Regions from separate parts of the Thalassolituus hydrocarboniclasticus genome, predicted to be linked through region 2. Evidence: predicted binding sites of a transcription regulator. Region 2 holds the regulator's gene; each other region holds the start of a gene.

Region 1 (7,693 bases), 1.8 Mb from region 2:
ATGGGTCTGCGTGTGACTGAAGAAGAAGAGTACGAAGGCGTTGATCTGTCTGAGTGCGGTATGGAAGCTTACCCTGAGTTCACCAATAAATAATTGGTTGCTCAGCGACAGCTGAAATAAAAAAAGCCGGTCAGGAAACTGACCGGCTTTTTTTATTGGATTTTGTTTAGTCAGATTTCTTCGGCGTAGAAATCTTCAAGGTCGCGTTCCAGACGCTTACGTTCCAGGTGGGCTTCAATGGCACGGCGTGCCATCAGTTTTTTCGACATCTGGGAGTCTTTATTAACAACGACTTTGCCTTCCTGATCAAAGGAGACAACTTCTTCGTGGGCTTCGAATTTCATTGCTGCTTCCATTATCTTTCCCTCTGGTTGATCACAGTAAATCCTGCTGTGATTTTTCTTTTTATTGGTTGCAAAAGAATGACAGTAATCGCTGGTCAGGCCAAATTCTGTTCAGCGGCACTCAGGCGGTACGAAAGTACCCTGTATAGCGCTCAGCCCGCAGAAATCGTGGCATAGCATCCGCAGCTGTTTCTTGAGAGGGATTTACAGGGAAATGTACTGAGCAAAAAGTCAGCGGCATTTATAAGAAGTGGCGTAAAACGTCTGATCGTAAAATCTGGAACCTGACTGACTAGTCAGATTCCAGCCGTAAAGATTTGATGCTGCGTTTGATGGCATTCAGGTGGGCGGCAAACTCAGGTCCGCGGCGCTGGGTTACCGCAACGGCCAGCATATCGATCACCATCAGGTGGGCGATGCGCGAGGTCATCGGTGTGAATTGTTCGGTGTCTTCTTCAATATTGATATTGATTGGCAGATCGGCGGCCGCACTCAGAGCGGTGTTGGCAGGTGCCAGACTGACTACCATCGCGCCGTGTTGCTGGGCCAGCTGTACCGAGTGCAGCAGATCTTTGGTGCGGCCACTCTGGGAAATTGCCACCACCACATCCTGCTCGCTCAGCGTAACTGCCGACATCGACTGCATATGCGGATCACTGTAGGCCGCCGTGGCCACCTGCAGGCGGAAGAACTTGTGCTGGGCATCAATAGCCACCGCGCCGGAAGCGCCAAAACCGTAAAACTCTACCCGTCGGGCATTACTGATAGCATTGGCCGCGGCAGCCACCTGAGTGCTTTGCAGCTGGGTCTTAACCTGATGCAGACGCTGAATGGTGGTGTCGGCGATCTTGTCGCAGATATCTTCGATACTGTCGTCTTCGATGATGGCGAACTGGCCGATATTGTTGGTGATCGCCATTTCCTGCGCGATACGCACCTTAAACTCCTGAAAGCCATTGCAGCCAATACCACGGCAGAAACGCACAATGGTCGGCTCGCTGACCTGTGCTTCCTGCGCCAGATCGACGATGCGCATATGCATCACCTGTTGCGGGGCACGCAGCACGTACTCGGCAACCTTTACCTCAGACTTGCGCAGGCTGGGGATGGCGGCGGCGATTTCGGCCAGAATCGGGCTGTTTCTCACAACAGGATTTCCTGGTGTCGGCTGGTAAGTGGGGAATTATAAAGGGCTTTTTGCAGTGAAGCCTATGGAATACTGGCCGCAGACAGAATCTGGCCGCAGTGGTGGCGTTATCACGGCGGCGAATACGGCAGGATACTGTATAAAACAGCAGCATTTTTACCCCGGCATCTGATAGACTCGCACGCCATGGATATTTCATTACTTCTCGATCAGTTAAACGACGGCCAGCGCAACGCGGTGGCTGCAAGTTCACGCCATCAGCTGGTACTGGCCGGCGCCGGCTCGGGTAAAACCCGCGTGCTGGTGCATCGCATTGCCTGGCTGCTGCAGGTGGAAAATGTCTCGCCGTTTTCAGTGATGGCGGTGACCTTTACCAACAAGGCCGCCAAAGAGATGAAAGGCCGTCTGGAGCAGTTGCTGCAGATACCGGCGAATGGTCTGTGGGTCGGAACCTTCCACGGTCTGGCGCACCGCCTGCTGAAGCTGCACTGGCGCGAAGCACGGCTGCCGCAGCACTTTCAGATTCTCGACAGCGACGATCAGCAGCGGCTGATCAAGCGCCTGATGAAAGCCAACAATATCGATGACAGCCGCTATCCGCCGAAGCAGATTCAGTGGTTTATCAACGAACAGAAAGATGAAGGTCGCCGTGCGGCGCATGTGATGCCATCGGCCGATCCGTTTTCGCGCACCATGCAGCAGGTCTATCAGCTGTATGAAGATAACTGCCAGCAGAACGGACTGGTGGATTTCGGTGAGATTCTGCTGCGTGCGCATGAGCTGTGGTTACATCACCCGGATTTACTGGAGCATTATCAGCAGCGCTTCCGCAATATTCTGGTCGACGAGTTTCAGGATACCAACAATATCCAGTACGCCTGGATCCGCATGCTGGCCGGTGACCGTGTATCGGTGATGGCAGTGGGCGATGACGATCAGTCTATTTACGGCTGGCGCGGCGCCAACATCGATAATATCCGTAATTTCCAGCACGATTTTCCCGGCGCCGAACTCATTAAGCTGGAACAGAATTACCGCTCGACCAAAACCATTCTGGAAGCGGCTAACGCGGTAATCGCCAACAATACCGGGCGTCTGGGCAAGAGCCTGCACACCGAAGGTGAAGAAGGCGAAACCATCCAGCTGTACAGCGCTTTTAACGAGCAGGATGAAGCGCGTTATATCGCCGATCAGGTTGATGAGTGGGCGCGCAGTGGCCGTCAGCGTGCCGAAATGGCGGTGCTGTACCGTTCCAATGCACAGTCGCGTACGCTGGAAGAAGCCTTGCTGCGTGCCGGTATTCCTTACCGTATTTATGGCGGTCAGCGTTTCTATGAACGTCTGGAAATTAAAAATGCCCTCGCTTATCTGCGTTTATTACTGAACCGTCAGGATGACGCATCGGTTGAGCGTGTTATTAATGTTCCGGCGCGTGCGATTGGCGAAAAAACCGTGGATATTCTGCGCAGCTATGCCCGCGACCAGGGCAGCTCGTTATGGGCGGCGGCAGAAGCGGCGGTACAGCATGGCATGCTGCCGAAACGTGCCAGTGCGGCGGTGCAGAGTTTTCTCGATCTGGTCGAGGAAATGAGCGTCGGTATCGACGAGCTGGAGCTGCATGAAATTGTCGATCAGGTCATTAATCAGAGTGGTCTGATTGAACACCATAAAAAAGAAAAAGGTGAAAAGGGCCAGGCGCGCCTCGATAACCTTGAAGAATTAATTAATGCCGCACGCCAGTTTGAAAGCGACGATGGTTTTAATGCCGACGACAACGATGATGCCGAAGCGAATGAGCTGGCATTATTCCTTGATCGTGCCGCGCTGGATGCCGGTGATGGTCAGGCCGATGAATACGAAGATGCTGTGCAGTTAATGACGCTGCATTCGGCTAAAGGTCTGGAATTTCCGCAGGTGGTTCTGGCCGGTCTGGAAGAAGGTTTATTCCCGCATAAAATGTCGATGGACGAAGCCGAAGGCCTCGAAGAAGAACGCCGTCTGGCCTATGTCGGCATTACCCGGGCAATGGAAAAACTGATTATTACCCATGCTGAAAGCCGGCGTTTACACGGCCAGGAAAATTACAGCACGCCATCGCGTTTTATCCGCGAAATTCCATCCGAACTGATTGCCGAAGTACGGCTGAAAAACAGTGTCAGCCGGCCGCTGACGGCCCGTGATCCTTCAACAAGAATGAAGCAGCCGTCTTTTGTCCACGGTAATCTGCCTTATTCTTTGGGTCAGCGTGTTTATCATGAAATGTTCGGAGAAGGCACCGTGCTGCAATTTGAAGGGCAGGGCAGCGGTCTGCGGGTACAGGTTAATTTTGATGACGCCGGCAGCAAATGGCTGGTGGCCAGCTTTGCCAAACTGGATGCACTTTAATTCAGAACACAATACGGTTGAAACAATAACAAGGAGCAAACGGAATATGAAACGCCTGACGACCCTGCTGCTGTCCGTAGTGGCTATCGCCGGACTCAGTGGCTGCCAGAAAGATGCAGAACAAGCCGCTGTGGCTGCACCGCAGCAAACCTTTAAATGGAAGCTGGTAACGTCCTGGCCGAAAAATTTCCCCGGTCTTGGCACGGCGCCAGAGCGTTTCGCGACAATGGTGAACGATATGTCGGCCGGCCGTCTGCAGATTAAAGTCTACGGTGCCGGCGAGCTGGTTCCCGCACTGCAGGTGTTCGATGCGGTATCTCAGGGCACGGCCGAAATGGGTCACAGTGGTGCGTATTACTGGAAGGGCAAAGCCGCTGCGGCACAGTTTTTTACCTCGGTACCTTTCGGTCTGACAGCGCAGGAAATGAATGGCTGGATTCAGTACGGTGGTGGTCAGCAATTATGGGAAGAGGTTTACGCGCCGTTTAATTTATTACCGCTGCCGGGTGGTAATACCGGTGTGCAGATGGGCGGCTGGTTTAATAAAGAAATTAACAGCGTCTCCGATCTTGAAGGTCTGAAAATGCGTATTCCGGGTCTGGGCGGTGAAGTGCTGGCCCGTGCCGGTGGTACGCCGGTGACCTTGCCGGGTGGTGAAATTTTCACCTCACTGCAGACCGGTGCCATCGACGCCACCGAGTGGGTTGGCCCATATAACGATCTGGCATTTGGCTTATATAAAGTCGCTAAACATTATTACTATCCGGGCTGGCACGAGCCGGGTTCGATGATGGAATTTGTGATTAATAAGACCGCCTTTGAAAAACTGCCGAAAGATCTGCAGGCCATTGTGCGTGTGGCAACCAAAGCCATTAACGAAGATATGCTGGCCGAATACACCACGCGTAATCAGGCCGCGCTGACCGAGCTGAAAGAAAAGCACGGCGTGGATGTGCGCGCATTTCCGGATGATGTGCTGAGTAAGCTGCAGGTGTTATCGGAGCAGGTAGTGGCTGAAGTGTCGGCGGCTGATCCGCTGGCGCAGAAGGTTTATAACTCGTACAAAAACTACCGTGATCAGGTGAAGGCTTACCATGCGGTGAGCGAGCAGGCCTATATCAACGCGCGGGATTGATAGTGCAAGTCTGACGCCGGAGGTCTGGCGTCAGACGCTCAGCTTCCGACTAGTATCGATAATTCTTATAGCCAATTCCCAGCTCTTCAAAATTCGCTTCCATCTGCTCGATATCGTATTCACCCAAACCGAGATAGGTTAACACCTCGCTACCGATATTCTGCCACTCCAGGTCTTCTGACTGCCGGCCAAGTATGCGGTAATTTCCGCAGATATGTTCAGCCAGTTTGAGAATGGCGAGCAATGTTTTTCCTTCCGAATCTTTGTAGTTGTTGGCGGCAAAAAAACGCGAAGCGCTGTGGTGTTCGGCAATAACATCACAGAGTAGTTTAGGCAGATTCCACGACTTGGCGGTGTAATAACCGATCACCGCGTGGTTAGTGTTCAGATGCTGATTTTCGACATCCACTACCCGCAGTTCCGGGTGGGCGTAAGACTCTTCCATCACCTGCAGATAATTATCGAAGCGGGCCATCAGCAGCGGAATACCACAGTTATGAAACAGGCCGAGCAGATAGGCCATATCCGGATTTGGGTAACCCACCTGCTTGGCAATGGAAGTCGATACCTGAGCAATATCGTTGGCGGTGTCCCAGAAGCGGTTCATATTAACGATGGTTTCGTCGCTCATCTGACTCTTGATGGATAAGCCATTGATGATATTCACCACACTGTTGAGACCAATCAGGCTGACCGCCTGAGCAACGGAAGTAATACGGTTTTTCAGGCCGTAAAAAGGCGAATTCACTACTTTAAGAACCGTACCGGACAGACCGACATCCTGGCTGATCAGTTTGGAAATACGGCCAAGATCGGGGTCGGGCATAAACTGTTCCATCTGCAGATCAACCAGAATCTGTGGCTGCGGCGGGATTTTAATGCCCTGCATGATGTGCAGTATCTGCTCTTCTGAAAGTTCCTGAGGCATAGCCAGTCCACGGGGGGAGAAGAATGTCATCAAGAATAGCACCGCTTTCTGGGGAAGTTTGTCAGAGCATGCGTATAATGCGCTCCTTTTTGTAACCGGCCTCAGAGGTGAACCATGCTCCCGACACTGCGACTCAAAGCCAAGGCTGAACGCCGTCTGAAAGGCGGTCACCTGTGGGTATACAGCAATGAAGTGGATATCGCTGTTACGCCACTGAAAAACATGACCGCCGGTACTGAGGTTGTGGTCGAAGCCGCCAACGGCAAAGCGCTGGGAGTTGCTGTGGTCAGTCCGGAACAACTGATCTGTGCACGGCTGTTCAGCCGCGACAGCAAGCAGACGCTGGATACCTCTCTGATCGTGCACCGCCTGCAGGTCGCACAGAGTGGCCGTGAACTGTGGTATCCGCAGTCCTGTTACCGCTGGGTGTTTGGTGACAGCGATGGTCTGCCGGGGCTGGTGATTGACCGTTTTGGCGATGTGGTGGTGATCCAGATTTCCAGTGTGGCAATGGAGCTGCGTCGTCAGGCCATTATTGATGCCGTCAATAAAGTCGCCAAACCACAGTGCATCGTGCTGAAAAACGATGGCAAGCTGCGCGCGGTCGAAGGTTTGCCAGAGTACGTGGAAGTGATTCAGGGCGCGCTGGAAGACGATTGTGCGCCGCTGGTAGAAAACGATACCCGCTTTATGGCGCCGGTGATTCACGGTCAGAAAACCGGTTGGTTCTATGATCACCGTGAAAACCGCGCACAGCTGAACCGTCTGGTTAAAGGCAAGCGCGTGCTGGATGTATTCAGCTACGTTGGCGGCTGGGGTGTGCAGGCGGCCAATCATGGTGCGGCGGAAGTACATTGCGTTGACGCTTCGGCTCAGGCGCTCGACTGGGTAGAGCAGAACGCAGCGCTGAATGGCGTGGCAGAAAAAGTACATTGCTGGGAAGGCGATGCCTTTGCCGCGCTGCGCCAGCTGAAGGATAACGGTGAGCGCTTTGATGTGGTGGTAATGGACCCGCCGGCACTGATCCCGCGCCGCAAAGACATTAAAGCCGGTGAGCAGGCTTATCACCGCCTGAACCAGCTGGCGATGCGCTTGCTGAGTAAAGACGGTTTGCTGGTGGCGGCATCCTGTTCCATGCATCTGGCGGAAGAGCGTCTGCCGGATATGTTGCGTGTTATGGGGCGTGAGCTGGATCGTGAAGTGATGATTCAGCATGTCGGCAGTCAGGGGGCCGACCATCCGGTATTACCGGCCATCGCCGAAACCCGTTATCTGAAAGCGGTGTTTGCCCGCGTGCTGCCGACCCGCTGAGGCAGTGCTGCACAGACACGCAATAAAAAAGGGAGCCTGAGCTCCCTTTTTTTGTGTGATTGTTCGCGTCAGTTGGCGCTGGCGAGCGGGACATTCAGCGCGCTGGCAGTGCGTTGCAGCAGTGACATCAGCTCAATAATACGCTGGCGGCATTGCTGACGGGCTTCGGCATCAGCCACACCCTGCTGTTTCCAGTTTTCAACACTGTCATCGAGCAGCTGTAACTGCTGCTGCCACTCCAGACTCAGCGCTTCATTACGCTGACCAAGTAAAGCCGGTAAGCCGGTGCCGGCTTCGGTTTCACTCAGCGGGAAGTACAGGTTGCGGATACCCGCTACGACAGCGCCGGTATCTGCCCAGGTGGTCTGGCTGAATTCACTGCTGGTACCACTCAGGCGTTTGCCCAGTAATTCATCCGACAGTAATTTCTGCGTCGCACTGAA
Region 2 (7,693 bases):
GACAGCGAAGCCCGTACCCTGACCATCGAAGACAATGGTATCGGTATGAACCGTGAAGAGGTGATTAACCACCTCGGCACCATCGCTAAATCCGGTACGGCCGAATTCCTCAGCAAACTGAGCGGCGATCAGAAAAAAGATTCGCAACTGATTGGCCAGTTTGGTGTTGGCTTTTATTCGGCCTTTATTGTCGCCGATAAAGTCACGGTTGAAACCCGTCGTGCCGGTGATGATGCGTCTGAAGGCGTGTGCTGGGAATCGGCCGGTGAGGGTGAATTTACCCTGGAAAGCATCGACAAAGCGGAACGCGGTACCCGCATTACCCTGCACCTGAAAGAAGACGATGCAGAATTTGCCGACAGCTTCCGTCTGCGTTCGCTGATTAAAAAATATTCAGATCATATCGCTGTGCCTGTGTATCTGCCGCAGGAAGTCAGTGAAGATGATGCTGACGGCGAGAAAAAACAGATTCCGGAAGCGGTTAACCAGGCCAAGGCGCTGTGGACCCGCAGTAAGTCCGACCTGAGCGATGACGAATATAAAGAGTTTTACAAGCACGTTTCCCACGATTGGAACGACCCGCTGCTGTGGTTGCACAACCGTGTGGAAGGCAAACTGGATTACACCAGTCTGCTGTATATCCCGGCCAAGGCGCCGTTCGATATCTGGAACCGCGATGCGACCCGTGGTCTGAAACTGTACGTGCAGCGTGTCTTTATTATGGATGACGCTGAGCAGTTCCTGCCGCTGTACCTGCGCTTTGTGAAAGGTGTGTTGGATTCCAACGACCTGTCGCTGAACGTTTCCCGCGAAATTCTGCAGAAAGACAAACAGGTCGACAGCCTGCGCAGCGCGCTGGTTAAACGGGTACTCGATTCACTGGAAAAACTGGCGAAAAATGAGCCGGAAAAATACCAGAGCTTCTGGGATGAATTCGGTGATGTGCTGAAAGAAGGCCCGGCAGAAGATTTCGCCAACCGTGAAAAAATTGCCAAACTGTTCCGCTTTGCCACCACCAAGAGTGACAGTGCCGTACAGAATGTCGGTCTGGAAGACTATGTTGCGCGCATGCGTGAAGGTCAGAAAAAGATTTACTACATCACCGGCGACAACTATGCCGCGGTGTCCAGCAGCCCGCATCTGGAATATTTCCGCACTAAGGGTGTTGAAGTGCTGCTGCTCACCGACCGTGTTGACGAGTGGATGGTTGGCCACCTGACCGATTTCGACGGCAAAGTTTTCCAGGACGTTACCAAAGGCGAACTGGATCTGGATGAACTGGCGGATGCTGCGGAAAAAGAGCAGCAAAAAGCGCTGGAAGAAACCCATAAAGATCTGGTTGAACGCGTGCAGAAAGCCCTCGAAGGTGAAGTGAAAACCGTCCGAGTCAGCTCACGCCTGACCGATTCACCGGCCTGTCTGGTGGTTGGCCAGTACGATATGGGTGGCCATATGCGCCGGCTGATGGAAGCCGCGGGGCAGGCGGTGCCTGAACCTGAAACGGCCCTGGAAATTAATCCGTCGCATCCGCTGATCGAACGTCTCGACAGCGAGCAGGATGAAAGCCGCTTTGCCGAGTTAGCGCAGGTGATTCATGCCCAGGCGCAATTGGCAGAAGGCAGCCAGTTAAAGCAACCGGCAGAATACGTCGCGCGGCTGAACAAACTGTTGCTCGATTTAATGCGTTAACAGGGACTTTTACTGGTCTTAGTCGCGGCGGCCGTGGTTTAACCACTGCCGCCGCACTGCTATTATGCCGGCAAATAAAAATCAGCTGCTGTCTGTTGCTCTCTTTGTGGGAGAACAGTGACGGGTAATCCGCGCAGCAGCCGGTACTGTGATCTGATCATTGGGGAATGCTATGAAAATGTTGCGTATGACCGCTCAGGGAATTCTGACGGCTGGTGCTCTGGTTTTGCCGACACTGGTACAGGCGGGTGGTTCGCTGGATATCAGTCTGGCCGATGATGTCGCCCGCGTTGCTTACGACGCCACCCAGATGGGCTCCGGCCTGCATGTCAGCCTGGCGGCTCTGCACCATGAAGATGACGGTGATATGGTTTCTGCCGGTCTGCATGTGGTGGATGTACGTCCATCAACCAGTCATCTGTACATTGGCGTGGGTGCCAAGGTTTTTGCGTTTAATACCGATCACTTTGATGGTGCGGCTATGGGGGTGGGAGGCTTTTTCCGCTACAGCTTCCCGGCAGCACCGGATGTTGGTCTGGCAGGTTATGCCTATTACGCGCCGCCGGTTGTGTCATTCGGTGATGCTGAAAATATGATCAACAGCGATATCCGTCTGCAGTTCAGCCTGCTGCCGACCGCGCGTATTTATGCCGGTTACCGCTATAACAGCATTCGTATCGAAGACATTAACGAGCGTTACGAGCTGGGCGATGGTGCTCACTTCGGTCTGACCATCGACTTTTAATCTCAACCTTCCGCCGGAGCAGGCTATGTCGCAGTGGATTGGCTTTACCAATCAGAAACTCTATCAGTGCCGTTTATTGCTGGAGCAGCTGGCAGCGCTGCAGTCGGCTGCGCCTGCTTTGCAGCAGGCTCTGGAAGAGAGTGCACTGTATCAGCTGCGCGATGCCTGGCTGTCTTATCTGGCAGAGTTGGGGGATATGGTGGCGTATCGTCAGCCTGTCAGCTCTCTGGAATCACTGCTGCAGAATACGCCGCTGATCACCGGCGAAATGCGCGAGCTTAAGCATCTGGCGGAGAACGGCTTTTCCTGGCTGGCGCAGATGCTGGCGGCGGCAGATGCTCAGGGACGTCCGGCCGGAATGAATCAGCCGGCAGCGGCGGTGCAGACGGTTGAGGCTCCGGGCAGAATTGCGCTGGTGGCGACGCAGCAGTCGCCGGTTGCCGGTTGGCTGCAGGATCTGACCCGCCTGATTGAAGCTCAGCGCGCCAATCGTCAGGAAAGCTGATGCCTTGCTGAGTGCATTTATGCAGAGCCGTTTACTTTTTATTACTAACGGTTCTGTGTGTCGTTCAAGCTATTGAAAACATCCTGTGATACACTCCCGCGCCCAGTTTTGAGAGGCGGTTATGGCGCGCTTTTTTGAAATCGTAGAACTTTCCAATGGTGATATCGCCCTGCGTCGTGCTGACGATCAGGACAGCGATGCACTGGTGTGTATTCATTTTTCCGAAGATGCCAAGGCCAGCCTGCAGGCGCATCATATGGATGTTGCGCGGGTGATGCTGGAAGCCGGAGTGCGTAAAGTCGGCGAGCTTTCCGGTATGGAAGTTGAGCGCGAAGACTTTGACACCCCTGAGTATCAGCAGCGACTGCACTGAATGGTGTCTGGCGGTATTGAATCGCCCACCGTTGTGCGTATGAAATTGTGCTGAAAACACAAAAAAGCCCTGATAAAAATCAGGGCTTTTTTGTGTTCGTCGTTTGCTGCACTTCAGGGACGGCGCTGAATCAGCACCACATGGCTGCCGCTCTGGTCGGCCTGCTGGCGGATGATCTGCCGTTCGTGGTTGCTCAGTTCTCCCTGCCATTCAACAATCATATGGCTGTTGCCGGCCGCCAGAACTTTGCTGCACAGGGCCAGTTGGGTGTCATTGCACAGATCGAGATGAATCACCGGCGAATGCTGCAGGCCCATGCTTTCCAGCCAGCTTTTATTCATCGGACGGTGCGGGCTCAGCCACATCAGCCAGCGCTTGTGCGCATTGCACTGTGCCAGCATCGGCAACAAATGCATGGGCTGAATGGCACCGCCTTCACTGACGATGACCTCGGTCAGACTGCCGCGCAGCGCACTGGTGCTGACTCTGGCCATCCTGCCTGGTTGCTGGCTGCTGAGAGATAAGCCGGCTTCTTCCATTCCGAGTAATAACTGACGCATAACAATCACCCCGAACCTGTGAACAGTTGCTGTTAGCTGCGGCGTACAACGCCGACGTATAAACCTTCAACGGCAAATTCCGTTTCCCGCAGATCAACTTCAATCGGCTTAAAGTCGTCATTTTCCGGGTGCAGAATCACCTGATTACGCTTCTTCTCGTAGCGCTTGACCGTTACTTCGTTATCGACGCGGGCAACAATGATTTCGCCATTACGGGCGGTTTCGGCCTTGTGCACCGCAATGTAGTCGCCGTCGAGAATGCCGATGTTCTTCATGCTGTCGCCATGAACTTCCAGCAGGAAGTCGGCAGAAGGGCGGAAGAAGCTGGGTGGAATCTCGCAGTAATCGGCGATGTGTTCCTGAGCCAGGATGGGCTCACCGGCGGCTACACGGCCAACGATCGGCAGACCCGGGTTCTGCTCTTCAACAATGCGCAGGCCGCGGGAAGCGCCGGGCATAATCTCAATCGCACCTTTACGTGCCAGCGCCTTCAAGTGTTCCTCTGCGGCGTTAGGCGATTTAAAGCCCAGCTCGGCAGCGATTTCGGCGCGGGTGGGCGGAAACCCTGTATCTTCCAGTGAGGAGCGGATGAAATCCAGAACCTGCTGTTGTCGTGCCGTGAGCTTGATCATGATGCTTATCCAGTCTGTTGATCCATACAGTATGGTGTAAATGTATACAGTATTTTATCCAGTGTAAACCCCTGTTGTCAGAGGTCTGTGGATTGCTGTGGATGCATTGCTGCTGCACCGGCCCGGATGATGGTATGAGGCTTTTAGCCTTTGGCCGTATATGGGGTTGCCTAAATCTCGTTTTAAACGTATGTTTGAAACAGTTGTTTTGTACTGTCGGCGATGGCAATAAAGCCGCGACAGCGTGATAGGGCAGATGCAGGGTTATGGCACAGAAAGATACGGTTAAAAGTATCCTGAATGCGGCAGAGGAGTTGTTTTCGGAGCGTGGCTTTGCCGAGACCTCATTGCGGAATATCACCACCAAGGCCGGAGTGAATCTGGCGGCGGTGAATTATCATTTTGGCTCTAAGAAAGCGTTGATTCAGGCGGTGTTTGCCCGTTTCCTGACGCCATTCTGCGAAGATCTGGAGCGTGAGCTGGACGCCGTACAGGCGCGGCTGGATGGCAAGGTGCCGGAATTACCCGGCATATTAATGCTGCTGTCGCAGACGGCGCTGCGTGCCGGGCATGACAGTCCGCGTCGTCTGGGGATCTTTATGCGTCTGCTGGGGCTGGCTTACACCCAGGGGCAGGGGCATTTACGCCGTTTTCTGCAGAAAGAATACGGTCCGGTGTTTAAAGCCTTTATGCGTCTGGTGACGGCGGCGACGCCTGAGCTTTCCGATGAAGACCGTTTCTGGCGTATTCACTTTATGCTGGGGGCGACGGTGTTTACGTTGTCGGGGGCCGATTCACTGACGGCGATGGCAGAACACGATCTGGGTAAGGGATCGGATATTGCGCAGGTTGTTGATAAATTGATACCTTTCCTCGCATCCGGTCTTAACGCTCCGCATCAGGCTGGTTGAGCGGAGCCGGGCTTTCCGTTTTTCGCTTTTTACCAACAGGCCTTTGCTATGGCGCCCACGGCTGCGCAATCTGCGTTACCGCAAACATTAATAGAAGTTTCTATTGCCGATCAGGTACTGCGCGTGTCGAGCGCCGGTATCTGCCACCTGTATCCGGTTTCCACGGCGCTTAATGGTGCCGGTGAGCAGGAAAATTCCGGTTGTACCCCCCGTGGCTGGCACCGTGTCCGTGCGGCTATTGGTGCCGGTTTGCCACTGAACACCGTATTCGTTGGCCGGCGCCCGACCGGTGAAATGTATTCGCCTGAACTGGCGCTACAGCAACCACAGCGCGACTGGATTTTAACCCGCATTCTTTGGCTGCAGGGACTGGAAGTCGGCGTCAACCGTATGGGCAATGTCGATTCCATGCGCCGTTATATTTATATCCATGGCACGCCGGATTCTGAACCTATGGGCCAGCCACTGTCTCATGGCTGTATCCGTATGCGTAACAGTGATATTGCTGAATTATTTGAACTGGTCAGTGCCGGTACGCCGGTGTGGATTCAGCCACACAGTTTTTCGAGGATTCCATGCCGCAATCTGTAATACAGAATCTGAACCAGCGTATCGGTGTGGTTGCCGATATTGAAGGTACAGAATTAACCGCTGCCGACCGTGAATTTTTATTGCAGCCGGAAATCTGCGGGTTAATTTTTTTCGCGCGTAATTATCAGTCGCCACAGCAGTTAAAGGCTCTGACCGGCGATATTCTCAGCCTGCGCCCGGATTTATTATTGTGCGTGGATCAGGAAGGCGGTCGCGTACAGCGTTTCCGTGAAGGCTTTACCCGTCTGCCGCCAATGCTGGCTCTGGAAAAAGAATATCAGCACAACAGCACAGAAGCGCTGACCCTGGCCCATGAACTGGGCTGGCTGATGGCCGCCGAGCTGCGTCAGCAGGGGGTGCATCTGAGCTTTGCGCCGGTGCTGGATATTGAAACCGATGTGTCGCAGGTGATTGGCGATCGTGCCTTTGCTCATGATGCAGCGACCGTTATTGCGCTGGCTTCCGCCTTTGTGCGTGGTATGAATGAGGCCGGCATGCTGGCGGTAGGCAAGCATTTTCCCGGTCACGGTGCCATTGCCGCAGACTCGCATCTGGCGCTGCCGGTGGACACTCGTTCGCGCATTGAACTGAATAACGATATCGAGCCTTTTCATGTGCTGATGTCGATGGGGCTGTTAAGCGGTATTATGCCCGCCCACGTGATTTATCCGGCGGTCGACAGTGACAATACCGCCGGTTTTTCTGCGCACTGGCTGCAGAATATTCTGCGCACCGAGCTGCAGTTTAATGGTGTGATTTTCAGTGATGATTTATCCATGGCCGGTGCGGCCAGTGTTGGCAGTTACGCCGAACGTGCCGGCTGTGCCATGCGTGCCGGTGCCAATGCGCTGCTGGTGTGTAATGACCGCCCGGCCGCGCAGCAAGTCATCCTTACTGTACGTGAACAATTACAACAGCCGGGCTGGCAGACGCTGAGCCTTACCGGATTGCAAGGGACCTCGGAAGAGCTACAGGGTTCGGTAGGCGGGTTGCAGGGAGCAGCAGGTGATATTTCAGAGAACATGCTGGCCGAACGCCGCTCGGCGATCTTGCTGCAGCTGGAAAAGCTGCGCTGAATAATGAATAACGGTGCCTTTAAAAACGCCGTCTGAAAACGTTGGAATGATATGAGCATTAACAAAATAGCCATTATTGGTGGCACCGGTTTAACCCAACTCGAAGGTCCGGAAATTACCGCCAGCCATGATGTGAGCACGGCGCTGGGTCAGCCTTCATCAGCGGTTCAGGAAGGTCGCTGGAATGATAAAACCGTACTGTTTTTAGCGCGCCACGGACACCCGCATGCTGTACCGCCGCATAAAATTAATTACCGTGCAAATTTACTGGCGCTGCAGGAGCAGGGGGCAGAGGCTATTATTGCGGTAAATGCTGTCGGTGGTATTCATCCGGCCATGCAATCCGGTGCAATTTCGGTTCCGCATCAGGTGGTTGATTACACCTGGGGGCGTGAGGGTACCTTTTTTGATGGTGAATTCCGTCCGCTGGATCATATCGACCTGACGCATCCCTACGATGAAAATCTGCGTCAGGCTTTAATTTCTGCCGCCGCCGATATTGCTTTGCCGGTGTGTGATTTTGGCGTGTACGCTGCGACTCAGGGCCCGCGTCTGGAAACCATCGCTGAGATTAACCGACTGGAAAAAGACGGTTGTGATCTGGTGGGAAT
Region 3 (7,693 bases), 2.0 Mb from region 2:
CACAGGCGGCGGTACCGTTAGCGGCATTACCCATCGTCTGAGTGATGGCCCACTGGCCACTGCTGTTACGGCAGGCATAGTTCAGGCTGCTGTCGCCGGCAACGCTCATAAAACGATTACCGCTGGCGTGGAAGCGGGCTACTTTGCCATTGCTGTAGGCAGAAGCTGCACCTTCCGGCCCTACGGCCCAGAGCTGGTTGTTCAGGCGTGCGCCGTTGCCGTCGATATCACCTTCTTCCAGCATATCCAGACCAAAGGCGTTGATACCATTCTGCAGACCAATCAGCGCTTCTGCGGCACTGACATTGTCGTTGCAGAAATAATTAATGCATTCCTGTGAGCGTACATAGCGGCTGCTGTTAAAGTGATTTTCGTAAACGTTCAGACCGCTGACGCCTTTATTTTGCTCAAAGTTAACAGCAACACTCTTGGCAATATCGCAGCCGTTGTTACCACCACTTTTATAAATAAAGACGCGCTTACCCTGGGCGCGGATCTGTTCGAAGGTCAGGTCGTAGGGAATGGTCTGACAACTGCCGGCGGTGTAGACGATATCGCCCAGCCATTCGACATCACGCTGCAACTGCTGGTAACCCGCGCTGTCACCGTTAATGTCGTCCTGCAGGAAGAAGAACACCACGTCATTGGCGTCGGCCCCTTTCAGCCAGCTGTCCACTTCACCCAGCATGCGGCGCAGCGTGGTGGTAAAGGTGGTACCGCAATCAACTGAGTGACAGACCTTGGTGTAGCTGCCACCTTTGCTGACATCCAGTTCGAAGAAACGCACGCCCAGCTGTAACTGTTCGATCAGCGCACGACGATGGTTTGGTCCGGGAATCAGCTGACCGCCAAAATACGCGGTGCTGTTAAACGCATTGTGTGAAGCCAGGGCATTGGTTTCGCGGATAGGGCTGCGGTAACCGGCGGCTTCGGTAATATCGATCGCGGCTTCCTGCGCGGTAGGCACGCGTGACGTCACGCGGAAAGAATCAATATTATCTTCAGTCCAGCTCGCCGGGCGCTCTTCCAGATTGGACGTGCTGCGCGTCAGGATGCGGTTTTCTTTGCTGTAGTTAAAGCCGGGGTAATTAAAAATCTCGACATTGGCTTTACCGGCAACCAGCAGCGAAGAGGCTTTGTTACGGCCCAGTAACACATTATTCAGATCGGATTCACCTTCACCGGCCTGCAAGCAGTGTGGTGTGCCGCGAAAGCCCGGATGCTCGAATAAACAGGCAAAATCATTGCTGTTGCGGTTACGCACTTTAAATGAGCTGATGCCGTCGTTCATATTGCCCATTTTGTAGGTGTTGGCCATCACCCGGCTGTGTTTACCGCCGAAACTACCGTGCTCAAAAATCTCGATATAGCTGTTGCCGTACAGTTTAATGGACGACACCTTGTCGTTGCGGGAAGAGCCGATCCAGCTGTTATCACCAACGCCATAACACCATTCGGCGCCCTGATATTCTGCATGTTCATACAGACAGACTTTGTCTTCGGCCTGGGCTGCCAGCGCGGTGCCCGACAGCAATAATGCGGCGGTCAGCGCGCGCACAGAAGGTTTTTTCATACCGACCTCACAGAGAGAGTGGAGAGTTATTTTTGTTGTTCTCCGGTGGCGGCGTGAGATCACTCAACGGAGATAAGCTTCCATGCCGGAACTATCTTAGACCTGTGGTTGTGAAGGAGGTATGACAATATGAGACGATGGTCTTGTTTTTTTTAGCAGAATTTAAACTGATGAAATTGTCAGAAGAAACCAGCCGCAGAGAGCGGCTGGCCAGGCGTTCGCGTCAGCGGTTCAGCGCTCTGCTCAGAGCAGTTTCATGGCATCAATAAACGGCGGGTTTTTCTCGCGCAAAGCATCCAGTACCGGCTTGTGAAAGCGCTTTTTATGCTCGGCAAAAATAGTGCGTTTTTTATTAAAGGTGCGGGCAAAGGCCAGTGCGCCTTCCAGTACCGCTTCGCCGCCTTCAAACGCAGCGCTGAGGAAGTTATCGGCGAGTAATTCCGCCGCGCCGACCCGGCGGCCGGTCAGCAACATATCGTTGTAGCGATACGCCGGCAGACTCTTCAGCACCACATCAATTAAACCCGGTACAAAGGGAATGCTCATATCCACTTCAGGAAAACAGAAGTAGCCACGGTCACTGCGCATAACGCGGAAATCACAGGCACAGGCAATCACACAGCCATTGCCAAAAGTATGGCCGTTAATGGCGGCAATCGCTGGCACAGGAAGCTGCATCAGCCGTGCATGGCAACGATCCATGGTGTGCATAAATTCTTTCACATCATCATGCTGGCCACCCTGAATGGAGCCCATCAGCCAGGGCACATCCAGACCCTGGCTCCAGCTTTTTTCATCGGATGAGGTAATCACCAGCGCTTTAAAATCGATATTATCTTCCACCGTCTGCAGGTGTTGCTCAAATTCCCGGGCAAACTGCAGATTGTGAGTGTTGGCACCGTTATCGAAGGAGATAATGGCAACCTTACCGCTGTCATCGCTGCGTAAACTGATCAGACTCATTGCTAATTCCTGCGTTATTCTTCGTTTAAGCCGCCCAGTGGTGGTTGCTCGCCATAAACATAGGCATCCGGCGCCTGGACAAATAAATCCGGCATTAAATCGGTTTTATCGCTGTCCGGGTTGGCACGGTACTGATCGAAATTGGTTTCGCCACGGCTGCGCAGAAAATCTTCATCAATCAGCAACTGGCCGGTGACTTCACGTGCGCTGGTTTGCAGCAGCGTGTGAGCGGCGTCGGCCATAATCAGCGGATTACGTGCGCGGTCAAAAGACTGCTTACCGCCAAATGAGGTTGCCGCGGTGTGAATAACGGTACGTGGCCATAATGCATTAACGCTGATGCCATAGCGTTTGAATTCGTCCGACATGCCCAGCGTCAGCATCGACATGCCGTATTTGGTCAGGGTGTAAGGCGAATGGTTACGCAGCCAGCGGCGATCCATATCCAGTGGCGGACACAGGCTTAAAATATGCGGATTGTCGGATTTTTTCAGATGTGGCAACGCTTTCTGGCTGAGCAGAAACACCGCGCGGAAATTTACCTGCATCATCAGATCGAGTTTTTTCAGCGGCGTGCTTTCCACACCGGCCAGCGCGATGGCACCGGCATTATTGATGATGGCATCGATACCGCCAAAACGCTCAACGGTTTTTGCAATCAGGTTATCGACGTCTTCTTCGCTGCGCACATCCACTTTAATCGCCAGCGCCTGACCGCCGGCTTCTTCCACTTCGCGGGCTACGGAATGAATGGTGCCTTCGAGTTTCGGATTCGGCTCGTCGGACTTGGCAGCAATCACAATATTGGCGCCGTCACGGGCACAGGCCAGTGCAATTTCGCGGCCGATGCCACGGCTGGCACCGGTAATAATAATGGTTTTATTGTTGAGGCTGGCCATGCTCAGCTCCTGTTTTTATTAATATGTAAGAATTATTCTACGCTCTGATCCGCCTGTAGCTGAATCAGCAGCTGGCGGCCTTTTACCTGATCTCCGGCCTGCACCAGAATGTCCTGCACCACTCCATCCACACCGGCTTTTAACGGATGTTCCATTTTCATGGCTTCCAGTACTGCCAGTGTCTGGCCTTTCGTTACGCGTTCGCCGGCTTCGGCCAGTACGGTAACAATGGCACCGTCCATCGCCGCGCGCACCTGATCGGAACCGGCGCTCTGGGCGCGGCTGCTGACCAGCGTGACATCGCTGAAGCACAGGTTACCACGCGGCGTGTCCAGCCAGAGCTGGCCGTTATCTTCCGCCCAGGCGATGCTTTGCTGCACATTATCAATTTCATAACACAGCAGGTCTGAGGTTTTTTCCAGCAGGCGCAGGGCGCACTCTTCGCCGTTATGGTTAACCAGCAATTGCTGGCCGTCACGGCGGATGCTGAGGGTAAATACCGTTTCGCCCTGTTTTAATTTCAGCGGCCGTGCCGCGCTGTGGCTGCTGGTAAAACCCTGAGGCGCAGCGATTAATGCCGCCGCCAGTGCCAGATCATTAAGCTCAGGCTGCAGCGGTTGCATGCTGGCGTGGTCGCTCAGGTGCTCGCTGATAAATGCGGTGGTTGCCTCACCGTTAATAAAGGCCGGGTGAGCCAGAATCGCGGCTAAAAAGGCGCGGTTATCGGCAATGCCGAGCAAATGCGATTCACGCAGGGTGCGCAATAAACGCCGCCGTGCTTCTTCGCGGTTGCGGCCAAAGGCAATCAGCTTGGCCAGCATCGGGTCATAATGCGGGGTAACCTTTTGGCCCTGCTGAATACCGGAGTCGATACGGATACCATCGTTAATGCTGTGCTGATCGGCGGCCTGCCAGAGTAATAGTTTTCCGGTTTGCGGGGTGAAATTATTGGCCGGATCTTCGGCGTATAAACGCACCTCAATGGCGTGGCCCTGCAGGGTAATATCCTGTTGCGTGAAGCCCAGCGTCTCACCCTGTGCAACCTGTAATTGCAGCGCAACCAGATCCAGTCCGGTAACCAGCTCGGTCACCGGATGCTCGACCTGCAGACGGGTATTCATTTCCAGAAAATAAAAATTCTGCTCAGCATCGACCAGAAATTCCACCGTACCGGCACCGTAATAACCGCAGCTTTTCGCGGCGGCTACGGCGGCTTCGCCCATTGCACTACGCAGGCTGTTATTCACAAACGGCGATGGCGCTTCTTCCACCACTTTCTGGTGACGGCGCTGTACCGAACAGTCGCGTTCGCCCAGATACACCACATTGCCGTGCTGATCGCCGAATACCTGAATTTCGATATGGCGTGGTTGCAGCACCGCTTTTTCGATAATTAATTCGCCACTGCCAAACGCATTCTGCGCTTCGGAGCGGGCCGAGCGGATATGTTCATTTAAGGTCGCAGCATCATTCACCAGACGCATACCGCGGCCACCACCACCGGCAGAGGCTTTCAGCATTACCGGCAAACCAATGGCCAGCGCTGCACTGTGCAGGGCTTCGTCGCTCTGGTCCGCACCCTCATAGCCGGGGATGCAGGGCACACCGGCTTCGATCATGGCAATTTTCGATAAACGTTTGCTGCCCATTAATTCAATGGCGCTGGCGGACGGGCCGATAAAAATAATACCAGCCTGCTCGCAGCTGCGGGCAAAGGTGGCATTTTCAGATAAAAAACCGTAACCCGGATGAATGGCGTCGGCACCGGTCTGTTGTGCTGCGGCAATAATCCGTGCGGCATTTAAATAGCTGTCGCCAACGGCGGCGGCACCAATGCACACTGCCTGATCGGCCAGTTGTACATGGGGTGCGTTGCGGTCGGCTTCTGAGTAAACGGCAACGGTTTCGTAACCGGCGGCTTTGGCGCTGCGCAATACGCGCACAGCAATTTCGCCACGGTTAGCGACCAGAATTTTATTCATGCCTTTTCCTCCTGCACAGCGACCTGAGCCCAGGCAGCCGGACGCTTCTGCATAAAGGCCATTGCGCCTTCCCGTCCTTCGCCCATGACGGCGGCGGCAAAATTCTGTGCGGCCTGATCCAGTAATTGCGCCAGCGGTTGTTCAGCATCGGCGACCGCATGCAGCAGTGCCTTGGTTTTGGCGGTGGCGGCCGGTGCGCATTTTAATGCCTGCTGAATGGCGTTATTTACTTCAGCTTCAAGGCTGTCATTGTCGGCACACAACTGATGAACAATGCCTAAACGCAGCGCTTCTTCAGCATGTATACGGTTGCCGAATAATGCCAGACGGCGTGCCTGGGTCAGACCAATACGCTGCACCACAAAAGGCGCAATCTGCGCCGGCAAAATACCCAGCGAGGTTTCCGGCAAGGCAAAGCGGGCAGTGCTGCTGGCGATGGCCAGATCGCTGACGCATGCCAGACCAAAACCACCGCCCATCACAGCGCCTTTTAAGGCGCAGATAACCACTGCGGGTAAGCGGTTGGCGGTTTCGATCATATGACCAAAGGCGCGATTAAATTCGGCCAGGCGGGCGCTGTCGCCACCGGCCGCCTGCATATCTTTAATATCGCCACCGGCACAGAAATGATCGCCATTACCTTCAATCACCAGCACACGGCAGTCGGCCTGTTGGGCACTGTTCATCAGCGCCAGCAGTTCTTCTACCATGGTCAGGCTCATCGCGTTGGCGAGTTGCGGACGGTTAAGGCGTACACGCCAGACGGCGGGCTGCTGCTCAAGTTGCAGGGTTGTAAATTCCATACCGCCTCCGCTCAGGATTTTTTACGCTTAGGCAGAATGCCCATGTATTTGCAGATAATGCCGAGCATAATTTCGTCAGCGCCACCGCCAATAGAACCCAGACGGTTATCGCGGTAGAAACGGGCGATCTGGTTATCCCACATAAAGCCCATACCACCCCAGTACTGCAGACAGCTGTCGGAAACTTCACGGGTCAGGCGGCCGGATTTTAATTTCGCCATCGACGCCAGACGGGTCATATCTTCGCCGTTCAGATAGCCTTCACAGGCCTGATACACCATGGCGCGCAGTGCCTCGACTTCGGTCTGCAATTCGGCCATGCGGAAATGAATCACCTGATTATCAATCAGCGGCTGACCAAAGGTATGGCGTTCACGGCAGTAATCAATGGTCTGGTTAATGCAGGTTTCCATACCGACCAGTGACATGGCGGCGGCGTACATACGCTCTTCCTGGAATTGCAGCATCTGCATCATAAAACCAGCACCCTCAGCACCGATACGGTTGCGCTGTGGTACGCGCACGTTATCGAAGAAAATCTGGGCGGTATCGGATGAGCGCATACCGAGTTTATTCAGACGTGGTGACAGGGTAATGCCGGGAGAATTCATCGGCACCACAATCAGGGATTTATTCGAGTGTGGCTTGTCGTCTGAGGTATTGGCCAGCAGACAGATAAAATCGGCCTGGGTGGAGTTGGTGATCCACATTTTGGTGCCGTTAATAATGTAATCGTCACCGTCTTTTTTCGCCGTGGTTTTTACCGCGGCAACGTCGGAGCCGGCACCGGGTTCACTGACGCCGATACTGGCAACCATATCACCGGCAACGGCGGGGGCGAGGAAGTTCTCTTTTAAATAGTCACTGCCGAAACGGGCAATGGCCGGCGTCGCCATACAGGTCTGCACACCAATGGCCATTGGCACACCACCACAAAAAATACCGCCCATTTCTTCAGCGGCGGCCATTTCGTAAGAAAAATCCAGACCTAAACCGCCGGCACTTTCCGGTTTGCTGATACCCAGCAGGCCGAGGTTACCCATTTTTTTGAACAGTTCATGGGCAGGAAAAATACCTTCTTTTTCCCATTCGTCGACATGCGGGTTAATCTCGTTTTCGACGAAGTTTTTAACGGTACGTTTAAGTTCTTTATGTTCCTGGGTCAGACGCATGAGAAAATTCCTTAAAAATTATTAGATGTATTTAAACCGGCTGTTGTCAGAAGCGGGCAACGCCAAAGGTGTTAGGTCGTAACGGCCGCTGCTGCGCCTCGTGGCAGATGCTTAACAGATGCATCAGCAGAGTACGGGTATCGCGCGGGTCAATCAGGCCGTCATCCCACAGGCGGGCAGTACCGAACAAAGCGGTTGAACCCATTTCCAGTTTGGCGGCGGTCATCTGCTCTAACTGCGTGAGCATTTTTTCATCGGGCTCAACACCCATCTTGCGTTGTTTTTCTTCGGTAACAATACG

What was found. Region 2 encodes LexA, which represses DNA repair genes until DNA is damaged. Its sites were predicted from a motif close to TACTGTNTANNTANACAGTA; they were not measured.
Positions count from the first base shown of each region.
Region 1: uvrD (DNA helicase II) is a predicted target of LexA. The motif match lies at 1,625-1,644, and genes of this name have one in related genera.
Region 3: HUF19_RS01570 (peptidase inhibitor family I36 protein) is a predicted target of LexA. The motif match lies at 1,739-1,758, and genes of this name have one in related genera.

Region 1 is NZ_CP054475.1:170,074-177,766, forward strand. Features, by position in the region: gene HUF19_RS00765 (ammonium transporter) at 1-93, shown strand, start outside; gene HUF19_RS00770 (PA3496 family putative envelope integrity protein) at 171-356, opposite strand; gene HUF19_RS00775 (SIS domain-containing protein) at 637-1,491, opposite strand; gene uvrD (DNA helicase II) at 1,678-3,876, shown strand; gene HUF19_RS00785 (TRAP transporter substrate-binding protein) at 3,923-5,011, shown strand; gene HUF19_RS00790 (HDOD domain-containing protein) at 5,061-5,939, opposite strand; gene HUF19_RS00795 (class I SAM-dependent rRNA methyltransferase) at 6,054-7,250, shown strand; gene HUF19_RS00800 (imelysin family protein) at 7,319-7,693, opposite strand, start outside.
Region 2 is NZ_CP054475.1:2,391,328-2,399,020, reverse strand. Features, by position in the region: gene htpG (molecular chaperone HtpG) at 1-1,689, shown strand, start outside; gene HUF19_RS10600 (YfaZ family protein) at 1,862-2,434, shown strand; gene HUF19_RS10595 (DUF6586 family protein) at 2,460-2,939, shown strand; gene HUF19_RS10590 (hypothetical protein) at 3,061-3,312, shown strand; gene HUF19_RS10585 (cell division inhibitor SulA) at 3,426-3,872, opposite strand; gene lexA (transcriptional repressor LexA) at 3,905-4,504, opposite strand; gene HUF19_RS10575 (TetR/AcrR family transcriptional regulator) at 4,771-5,415, shown strand; gene HUF19_RS10570 (L,D-transpeptidase) at 5,464-6,006, shown strand; gene nagZ (beta-N-acetylhexosaminidase) at 5,991-7,082, shown strand; gene HUF19_RS10560 (S-methyl-5'-thioinosine phosphorylase) at 7,134-7,693, shown strand, end outside.
Region 3 is NZ_CP054475.1:392,429-400,121, forward strand. Features, by position in the region: gene HUF19_RS01570 (peptidase inhibitor family I36 protein) at 1-1,573, opposite strand, end outside; gene HUF19_RS01575 (enoyl-CoA hydratase/isomerase family protein) at 1,817-2,536, opposite strand; gene HUF19_RS01580 (SDR family oxidoreductase) at 2,551-3,435, opposite strand; gene HUF19_RS01585 (acetyl/propionyl/methylcrotonyl-CoA carboxylase subunit alpha) at 3,468-5,417, opposite strand; gene HUF19_RS01590 (enoyl-CoA hydratase/isomerase family protein) at 5,414-6,220, opposite strand; gene HUF19_RS01595 (acyl-CoA dehydrogenase family protein) at 6,232-7,392, opposite strand; gene HUF19_RS01600 (acyl-CoA carboxylase subunit beta) at 7,439-7,693, opposite strand, start outside.